One region of the Caproicibacterium amylolyticum genome, then DNA from elsewhere that is predicted to be linked to it. Evidence: predicted binding sites of a transcription regulator. Region 1 holds the regulator's gene; the other holds the start of a gene.
The links. Region 1 encodes Rex, which represses fermentation and respiration genes when NADH is low (regulators of the CRP and FNR family bind a similar motif). Its sites were predicted from a motif close to ATTGTTAANNNNTTAACAAT; they were not measured.

Region 1 (4,324 bases):
CTTGGGGTGTTGATCTGTGCAGTTGCGACGCAAATCGGTGACTGGCCAATTTTCTGTGTGGTATTTACACTGATTTTTTGGATTTTCCGCGGTAGCTTCCGTGCACAGGCACTCGTTTTTGCGGGTGCAGCAGTTATTATGGCAGTTGGTTTCTCTTACCGCAGTTTACACGCCGTTCCGTTTACTCTGATGCAGCTGTGTGTCCTGCTGGCTCTGATTCCCTTAGTACTTTATAATGGCAGACGCGGCGGCGAAAGCTGCCCTCAGCTAAATAAATGGGCATTCTATGTGTTTTACCCCGCCCATCTGCTTTTACTTGGACTGATTAAATATATTGTCCTTTAATTTTTCGGCAGTCTTTACACTTCGGAGGTAATCCTTTATGGATAAAATTCAAATGAAAACGCCGCTGGTCGAAATGGACGGCGACGAAATGACCCGCATTATCTGGAAAATGATTAAAGACATTTTACTTACGCCCTACATTGATTTAAAGACGGAGTACTATGACCTCGGGCTGAAGCATCGCGACGAAACCGGCGATCAGGTAACCGTGGATGCCGCAGAGGCAACTAAAAAATATGGTGTGGGCGTAAAATGCGCCACCATCACCCCAAACGCTGCACGTGTTAAGGAATATGATCTGCACCAGATGTGGAAAAGCCCAAATGGCACGATTCGTGCAATTCTGGACGGTACCGTATTTCGTGCTCCGATTCTGGTAAAAGGTGTGACACCGTTCATTCCAACCTGGAAAAAGCCAATTACGATTGCCCGCCACGCTTACGGCGACCTTTACAAAAACGTTGAAATGACCGTACCCGCTGGTGCAAAAGCAGAATTGGTTGTAACCGACAAGGACGGCAAAGAAACCCGCGAAACCATTCATAAATTTGATGGTGCAGGCATTATTCAGGGACAGCACAATCTAGACACTTCCATTTCCTCTTTTGCGCACGCCTGCTTCAGTTATGCACTGACCACCAAGCAGGACATTTGGTTCTCTTCAAAAGACACGATTTCTAAAAAATATGACCACCGCTTCAAGGATATTTTCCAGGAAATCTTTGATGCAGAGTATAAAGACAAATTTGAGAAAGCCGGCATCACCTATTTCTATACCCTGATTGATGATGCAGTTGCACGTGTTATCCGCAGTGAAGGCGGTTACATCTGGGCCTGCAAAAATTACGACGGCGATGTGATGAGCGATATGGTGGCAACTGCTTTCGGCAGCCTTGCCATGATGACCAGCGTACTGGTTTCCCCGACCGGTGTTTATGAATATGAGGCAGCACACGGTACTGTGCAGCGTCACTACTATAAATATCTGAAAGGTGAAACCACCAGTACAAACAGCGTTGCTACCCTTTTTGCCTGGACAGGTGCACTGAAAAAACGTGGCAAGCTGGATAATCTGCCCCGTCTTTCCGACTTTGGCTGTAAACTTGAAAAGGCCGCCATTCAGACTATTGAAGAAGGCGTCATGACCGGCGATATGTATCAGCTCTCCACACTGAAAAACAAGCGTAAGGTTGATACCGAAACATTCCTGAAAGAAGTGGCGGTTCGTCTGAACGCACTACTGTGATTTCAGGTCCATTAAATTTAAATTGAGTACGCGCGCAATATGCGCCGCCTCCGGAGCAGCAGTCGGCTGCTTCGCAGAAGGAAGGTACGTTTATGCCTAAACGTGAAAATATTTCTATGTCCGTAATCCGCCGACTTCCGCGATACTACCGCTTCTTAAATCAGCTGAAACGAGATGGTGTAACCCGCATTTCCTCTACTGAACTTTCCGCAAAGCTGGGCTTAACCGCTTCGCAGATTCGGCAGGATTTGAACTGTTTTGGTGGTTTCGGTCAGCAGGGCTACGGCTACATTGTGGAGCAGCTTGCTGCAGAAATTGGGCGAATTCTGGGGGTTGCGCACAACTACCGCACGGTGCTTTTTGGTGCCGGAAACCTTGGGCGTGCCATTGCAGCCCACATGGACTTTGAGGAGCTGGGCTTTGAGCTGATTGGTATCTTTGACAATGCTCCCCAAAAAGTTGGGACTGTAATACGTGGAATGGAAGTACTGAACACTGCCTCATTTGAGGATTTCTGCAAAGACAACAAGCCTGAAATGGCTGCTTTGTGCATTCCCCGCACTGCGGTGGAAGCTACGGTTGACCGGCTGTACCCCCTCGGCATACACAGCTACTGGAATTTCAGTCACTATGATATCACTATGAAATATCCGGATGCTGTTGTTGAAAATGTGCATCTGAATGACAGCCTGCTGACGCTATGTTACCGTATCAGCAACAATCCGGAAGCCTCTCACGAACCAACAAAAAAATAAAATCTACAAAAAGAAGCTGCTGCAGAAAATTTTCTGCAGCAGCTTCTTTTTACTTATCAATATCTACAAGTGATTCTTCGCCACTTGCTATTTTCATTATTCCCTATTCGCTTTATATTCTTTTGCAGCAGCAATCAAGCCCTTAAACAGCGGGTGCGGACGATTCGGACGGGACTTAAACTCTGGATGAAACTGACTGCCGATGAAGAATGAATTGGAATCTACTTCCATCATCTCAACAATATGGTCGTCTGGGCTTTTGCCTGCAAAGGTCACACCTGCCTCTTCCATGCGGGTGCGATAGTCATTGTTGACCTCAAAACGGTGACGATGGCGTTCATAAATCAGCGGCTCATTGTTATAAAGACGTGCTGCCAATGTACCGGGCGTTAACTTGCAGGGATATTTGCCCAGACGCATAGTACCCCCAAGCTGTTCAACGTCTTTCTGCTCCGGCATCAGGTCAATGACATGATTCTTGCTCTGCGGGTCAAATTCAGCAGAATTTGCATCCTTTATGCCCATAACGTTGCGTGCATATTCAACGATGCAAAGCTGCATGCCAAGGCAGATACCCAACAGCGGCACCTTGTTCACGCGTGCCCAGTGAATGGCAACCACCATGCCCTCAATACCGCGCTCGCCAAAACCGCCCGGTACCAACACACCGTCAGCATCTTTCAAAATTTGAGCCACATTTTCATCTGTAATTTTTTCAGAATCGATCCACTGTACGTTGACCTTGACATTGTTGCCAATGCCGCCGTGTGTCAGTGCTTCCGCAACGCTGAGATATGCATCATGCAGTTCTACATACTTGCCAACCAAAGCGATATTGACGCTGTCTGTCAGCGAAAGCGCTGTGTGCACCATGCTGATCCAGTCAGACAAGTCCGGTCCGCGGGTATCCAGCGCCAGTCGACGGCAGACAATCTCGTCCAGTTTTTCATCACGCAGGGCCAAGGGGACTTCATAAAGCAGCGGCAAATCCAAATTTTCAATCACGCAGTCCTGACGAACGTTGCAGAACAGTGCAATCTTTTTCTTAATGTCATCGCCAATCGGCTGCTCAGAGCGCAAAACAATCACATCCGGCTGAATCCCGATGGAGAGCAGTTCTTTCACGCTGTGCTGCGTCGGCTTGGACTTGTGCTCGTGGGAACAGTTCAAGTACGGAACCAGCGTTACATGGATGAACATGCAGTTCTCGCGGCCCTCTTCTGTTGCAAACTGACGAATGGCCTCTAAAAACGGCTGGCTTTCAATATCGCCGACGGTGCCGCCGACTTCAATGATTGCAACATCGACATTGTCACGCGCGGCGGAGATCCGTTCTTTGATTTCGTTTGTAATGTGCGGAATCACCTGCACAGTGCCACCGCCGTAGTCACCATTGCGTTCTTTTTGAATGACATTGTAATAAATGCGTCCGGAGGTAACGTTGCTGTTCTGCGAAAGGCTTTCGTCGATGAAGCGCTCGTAATGACCCAAATCCAAATCGGTTTCGGCACCGTCGTCTGTTACAAAGACTTCACCGTGCTGAAAAGGATTCATTGTACCCGGGTCCACATTCAGGTAAGGGTCAAATTTCTGCATTGTGACACGCAAACCACGTGCTTTCAGCAAACGGCCAAGGGACGCCGCCGTAATTCCTTTTCCGAGTCCTGAAACGACACCGCCTGTAACAAAAATATATTTTGCTGCCATAACATCCTCCATACGCTTAAAAATTCTCTCTTTTTTGCCTCATCCCGACAAAAAACAATTACTATGATTATATCGCGAAGAACCTGTGCTTGTCAAGAAAAAGCCGCTGAACAGAAAAATGACCCGCGCCAAAGTCTGCATCCGCCGCGAGTCATTTTCTGTATGGTTTTTATAAGACTGCATCCAGCATTTTTCGATAATCAATTATGGGCAGTGCTCCCACCTTGCTGTCAACCGGATTCCCGTCACGGAAAACATAAACCGTTGGAAT
Region 2 (4,324 bases), 340 kb from region 1:
TCGCAGAAAGCGGTCATCGCGTTCTGCTGATCCTGTGTGCCGAAGCACGCAGCGAAAAGTTCCGGCTCTAAAGCAACTGCAGTGTCAATGTCCATCTGCAGGCCCATATTGACAGCTTTTTTGCTTTGGCGCACAGCAATCGGCGCATTGCCGGCAATGCGGTTGGCAAGCTTCAGTGCAGCATCCATCAGTTCTTCTGCCGGATAAACTGCATTTACCAAGCCGCAGGCCAGTGCTTCCGGTGCTTTCATGTTGCGGGAAGCATAAATCAGTTCCTTTGCCTTGCCGACACCAATGGTGCGTGCAAGACGCTGGGTGCCGCCGAAGCCGGGGGTAATGCCCAAGCCGGTTTCAGGCTGACCAAACACTGCATTTTCAGATGCAAGGCGAATGTCACAGCTCAGGGACAGCTCGCAGCCGCCGCCGAGTGCAAAGCCGTTGACCGCCGCGATTACAGGAATCGGCAGTTTCTCGATTTTGCGGAACACTGCATTTCCCTGTGCGCTGAAAGCACGTCCCTCGTCCGGAGTCATGGTGCTCATGGCACCAATATCCGCACCGGCAACGAAAGCCTTCTGGCCGGCACCGGTGAGAACTAAACAGCGGGTTTTATCCAAATCAACTGCGTCAATAACCGCTTCCAAATCTTTCAGGACTTCAGGATTCAAAGCATTTAGGGCTTTTTCGCGGTCGATTGTTACTACGCCGACAAAGTCCTTCTGCTCATATTTTACAAAGCTCATGATTCATCCTGCTTTCTTTTTCAGAGTAACAAAGAAATTAATATTTCTTAACGATAGTAGCAACGCCCATGCCGCCGCCAACGCACAGAGTAGCAAGGCCGTACTCGCTCTCTCTCTTGTTCATCTCATACATTAGTGTGGTCAGGATACGGGCGCCGGAGCAGCCAACCGGATGGCCCAGAGCAATGGCACCACCGTTAACGTTCACTTTGCTCATGTCAAACTTCAGATCGCGGCAAACTGCAATGGACTGCGCAGCAAATGCTTCGTTTGCTTCAACAAGATCCATCTGGTCAACAGTCAGTCCGGTCTTTGTCATAACTTTCTTTGTTGCTTCGATCGGGCCAAGGCCCATCAGTGCCGGATCAACACCAGCGGAAGCGCCGCCGACCCACTCTGCCATCGGCTTTACGCCCAGTTCTTTTGCTTTTTCTTCTGTCATGACAACCATAGCGCAGGCTGCATCGTTGATGCCGGAAGCGTTGCCGGCGGTAACAGTGCCGCCCTCTTTGAACGCAGGACGCAGGCCAGCCAGGGATTCAGCTGTAACACCTGCGCGCGGGCCTTCATCTGTATCAAAAATGACTGTCTTTTTTCTCTGCTTAACTTCGACTGGAACAATTTCATCTTTAAACTTGCCCGCTGCAATAGCTGCCTGAGCCTTCTGCTGACTGTTTGCAGAGAATTCATCCTGCATTTCACGGGTAATGCCGTATTTTTCAGCAACATTCTCTGCAGTAATGCCCATGTGATAATGATGGAAGCTGTCCTCCAGACCATCATGAATCATGGAGTCGATAATCTTGCCATCGTTCATGCGATAGCCAAAACGTGCTTTTTTCAGCAGGTAAGGTGCGTTGGACATATTTTCAGCACCGCCGGCAACAATGATATCTGCTTCACCGGCAGCAATCAGAGCAGCTGCAACGTTGATGCTCTTCAAGCCAGAGCCGCACAGGTTGTTCAGTGTAAATGCAGGAGTTTCAATCGGAATACCGGCATAAATTGCTGCCTGGCGGGCAACGTTCTGGCCGATACCGCCCTGGAATACGCAGCCGAGGATAACCTCATCCACAACCTCAGGCTGAATGCCTGCGCGCTTCATAGCTTCTTTAACAACAATCGTTGCAAGTTCGGGAGTTTCTGTATTAACAAAAGCTCCACCCATCTTACCGATAGCTGTACGGCACGCACCGGCCAAAACAATTTTTCTTGACATGTTTGTTTCCTCCATTCATTAATTAAGCACTGTACTCTTCGCTGCACCCAGGCACGAAAAAGCTCAGTTATTCACATAGGTTAAATATATCACAATCACACCGGGTTTGCAACAATTTCGTTAAAGTTTTAGCAATGTTCATACATTTGCAAGCTGCAAACAGCATAATCCATAATATGCCCGGTTTCAACATTCACAGTATACCATATTTCTGACGAATATGCCTGTACATTTTTATGAAATACCGAAAAATTTGGAAATTTTTAAACCAAAAGGGTTTTGCAGAAAATAATTTTCCGTAAAACCCTTTATACTTTCGAAAATCAAGAAATCTTTTTGATTCTTCGTTTATTTCTGAGGCTTAAAGCCATCTTTTAATGAAACAGAACGATTAAAAATCAAATGTTCCGGTGCAGAGTCCTTATCAAAGCAGAAATAGCCTTCCCGCATAAACTGAAATGCCGTTTTTGCATCCGCTTCTTTCATGGAAGGCTCAACCTTGCAGCCATACAGTACTTCCAAAGAATTTGGATTCAGAACAGTCAAAAAGTCTTCTTCCTGCTCCGGCTCCGGCACTGTAAAAAGACTGCCGTACAGGCGGACTTCTGCTTCTGCGCAGTTGTTCGCATCCACCCAGTGAATGGTACCACGCACCTTACGGCCATCGGGCGTATTGCCACCGCGGGTCTGCGGGTCGTATTCCGCATAAACAGTCTTAATTGTGCCGTCCTCATTTTTGTCGCAGCCAGTGCAGCGCACAATATAAGCAGTTTTCAGGCGGACTTCATTCCCCGGGAAAAGGCGGCGGTATCCCTTAACAGGTTCCTCAAGAAAATCACCTGACTCTATCCACAGTTCGCGGGAAAACGTAACGCTGCGGGTACCGTCTTCCGGACGCTCCGGGTTGTTTTCCACTTCAAATTCTTCTGTCTGCTCTTCCGGATAGTTAGTCAGCACCAGCTTGACCGGATGCAGCACGGCCATAGTACGGCGGGCATTTTCATTGAGGTCTTCCCGCAGGCAATGTTCCAAGAAACCGTAATCGACAGTGGAATTCACTTTAGAAACACCAATGCGCTCACAGAAATTCCGAATAGAAGCGGGAGTGAAACCACGGCGGCGCAGACCGCACAGGGTTGGCATGCGCGGGTCGTCCCAGCCGGAAACGTAACCGCCCTCCACCAGTTTGCGCAGTTTGCGCTTGCTCATAACGGTGTTGTTGATGCCAAGGCGTGCAAACTCAATCTGACGGGGCTTTGCGGGCAGATCAATGTTATCAATGACCCAGTCGTAAAGTGGGCGATGTGCTTCAAACTCCAGTGTGCAGAGGGAGTGTGTAATTTTCTCCATTGCATCTTCAATAGGGTGTGCAAAATCGTACATCGGGTAAATGCACCATTTCTCACCTGTTCTGTGGTGCTTCATGTGGTTGATCCGGTAAATGACTGGGTCACGCAGATTGAAATTGCCGGAAGTAAGGTCAATCTTGGCACGCAGTGTCATGCGGCCGTCCTCAAACTCTCCGGCCTTCATGCGGGCAAACAAATCAAGGCTTTCTTCCATTGGCCGGTCACGATAAGGGCTGATCGCCGGATGGGAAAGATCGCCGCGATTATCATGCATCTGCTCAGGCGTCAATTCGCAGACATAAGCCAAACCCTTTTGAATCAGCTTCACCGCAAGTTCATACATGGTATCAAAGTAATCCGATGCATAGTGGAAACGGTCATCCCATGTGAAACCGAGCCACTGAATATCTTCTTTAATAGCATCCACATACTCGGTGTCTTCCTTGGTAGGGTTTGTGTCATCCATACGCAGATTGCACAGGCCGCCGAACTTTTCCGCCGTACCGAAATCCACGCAGATAGCCTTCGCGTGACCGATGTGCAGATAGCCGTTTGGTTCCGGTGGAAAACGGGTGTGTACACGCTGACCGGCAAACTGACCGTTTTCCGCAATATCCTCTGTCACAAATGTATGAATAAAATTGCTGCTGCCCTCTTCCGGTGCAGTCAAATTTTCATTTGCTTCACTCATGGTGTTCCTCCTGCTGTCCTATTATTTCTTTAGTTTGTCCAGCCCTGCCTGCAGCCGGTGCAGAGATTCTTCTTTTCCGAGCAGTGAAAGGATTTCCATAGCACCGCCGGGGGTGACCGTCTGCCCTGCAGCAGCAACACGCACTGGCCAAAGCAGTACGCCGTTTTTCACTTCCAGCTTTTTCGCCAAATTCAGCAGATTTTCATGCAGGGATGCAACACTCCAATCTGTCAGTGCTTCCAAATCCGCTATGGCAGCTTCCAGCATGACTGGCGCGTTCTCAAGGTTTGCCTTGCTCTTCTTGTTAATGAAAATATCTTCT

Region 2: the regulator Rex is predicted to act here: its motif matches at 2,079-2,098, upstream of H6X83_RS06055 (acetyl-CoA C-acetyltransferase).

The regions. Positions count from the first base shown of each region.
Region 1 is NZ_CP060696.1:1,606,668-1,610,991, forward strand. It holds gene H6X83_RS07650 (TraX family protein) at 1-345, shown strand, start outside; gene H6X83_RS07655 (NADP-dependent isocitrate dehydrogenase) at 383-1,591, shown strand; gene H6X83_RS07660 (redox-sensing transcriptional repressor Rex) at 1,684-2,346, shown strand; gene pyrG (CTP synthase) at 2,443-4,053, opposite strand; gene trxA (thioredoxin) at 4,223-4,324, opposite strand, start outside.
Region 2 is NZ_CP060696.1:1,266,422-1,270,745, reverse strand. It holds gene H6X83_RS06060 (enoyl-CoA hydratase-related protein) at 1-743, opposite strand, end outside; gene H6X83_RS06055 (acetyl-CoA C-acetyltransferase) at 781-1,962, opposite strand; gene H6X83_RS06050 (glutamine--tRNA ligase/YqeY domain fusion protein) at 2,311-4,002, opposite strand; gene gltX (glutamate--tRNA ligase) at 4,024-4,324, opposite strand, start outside.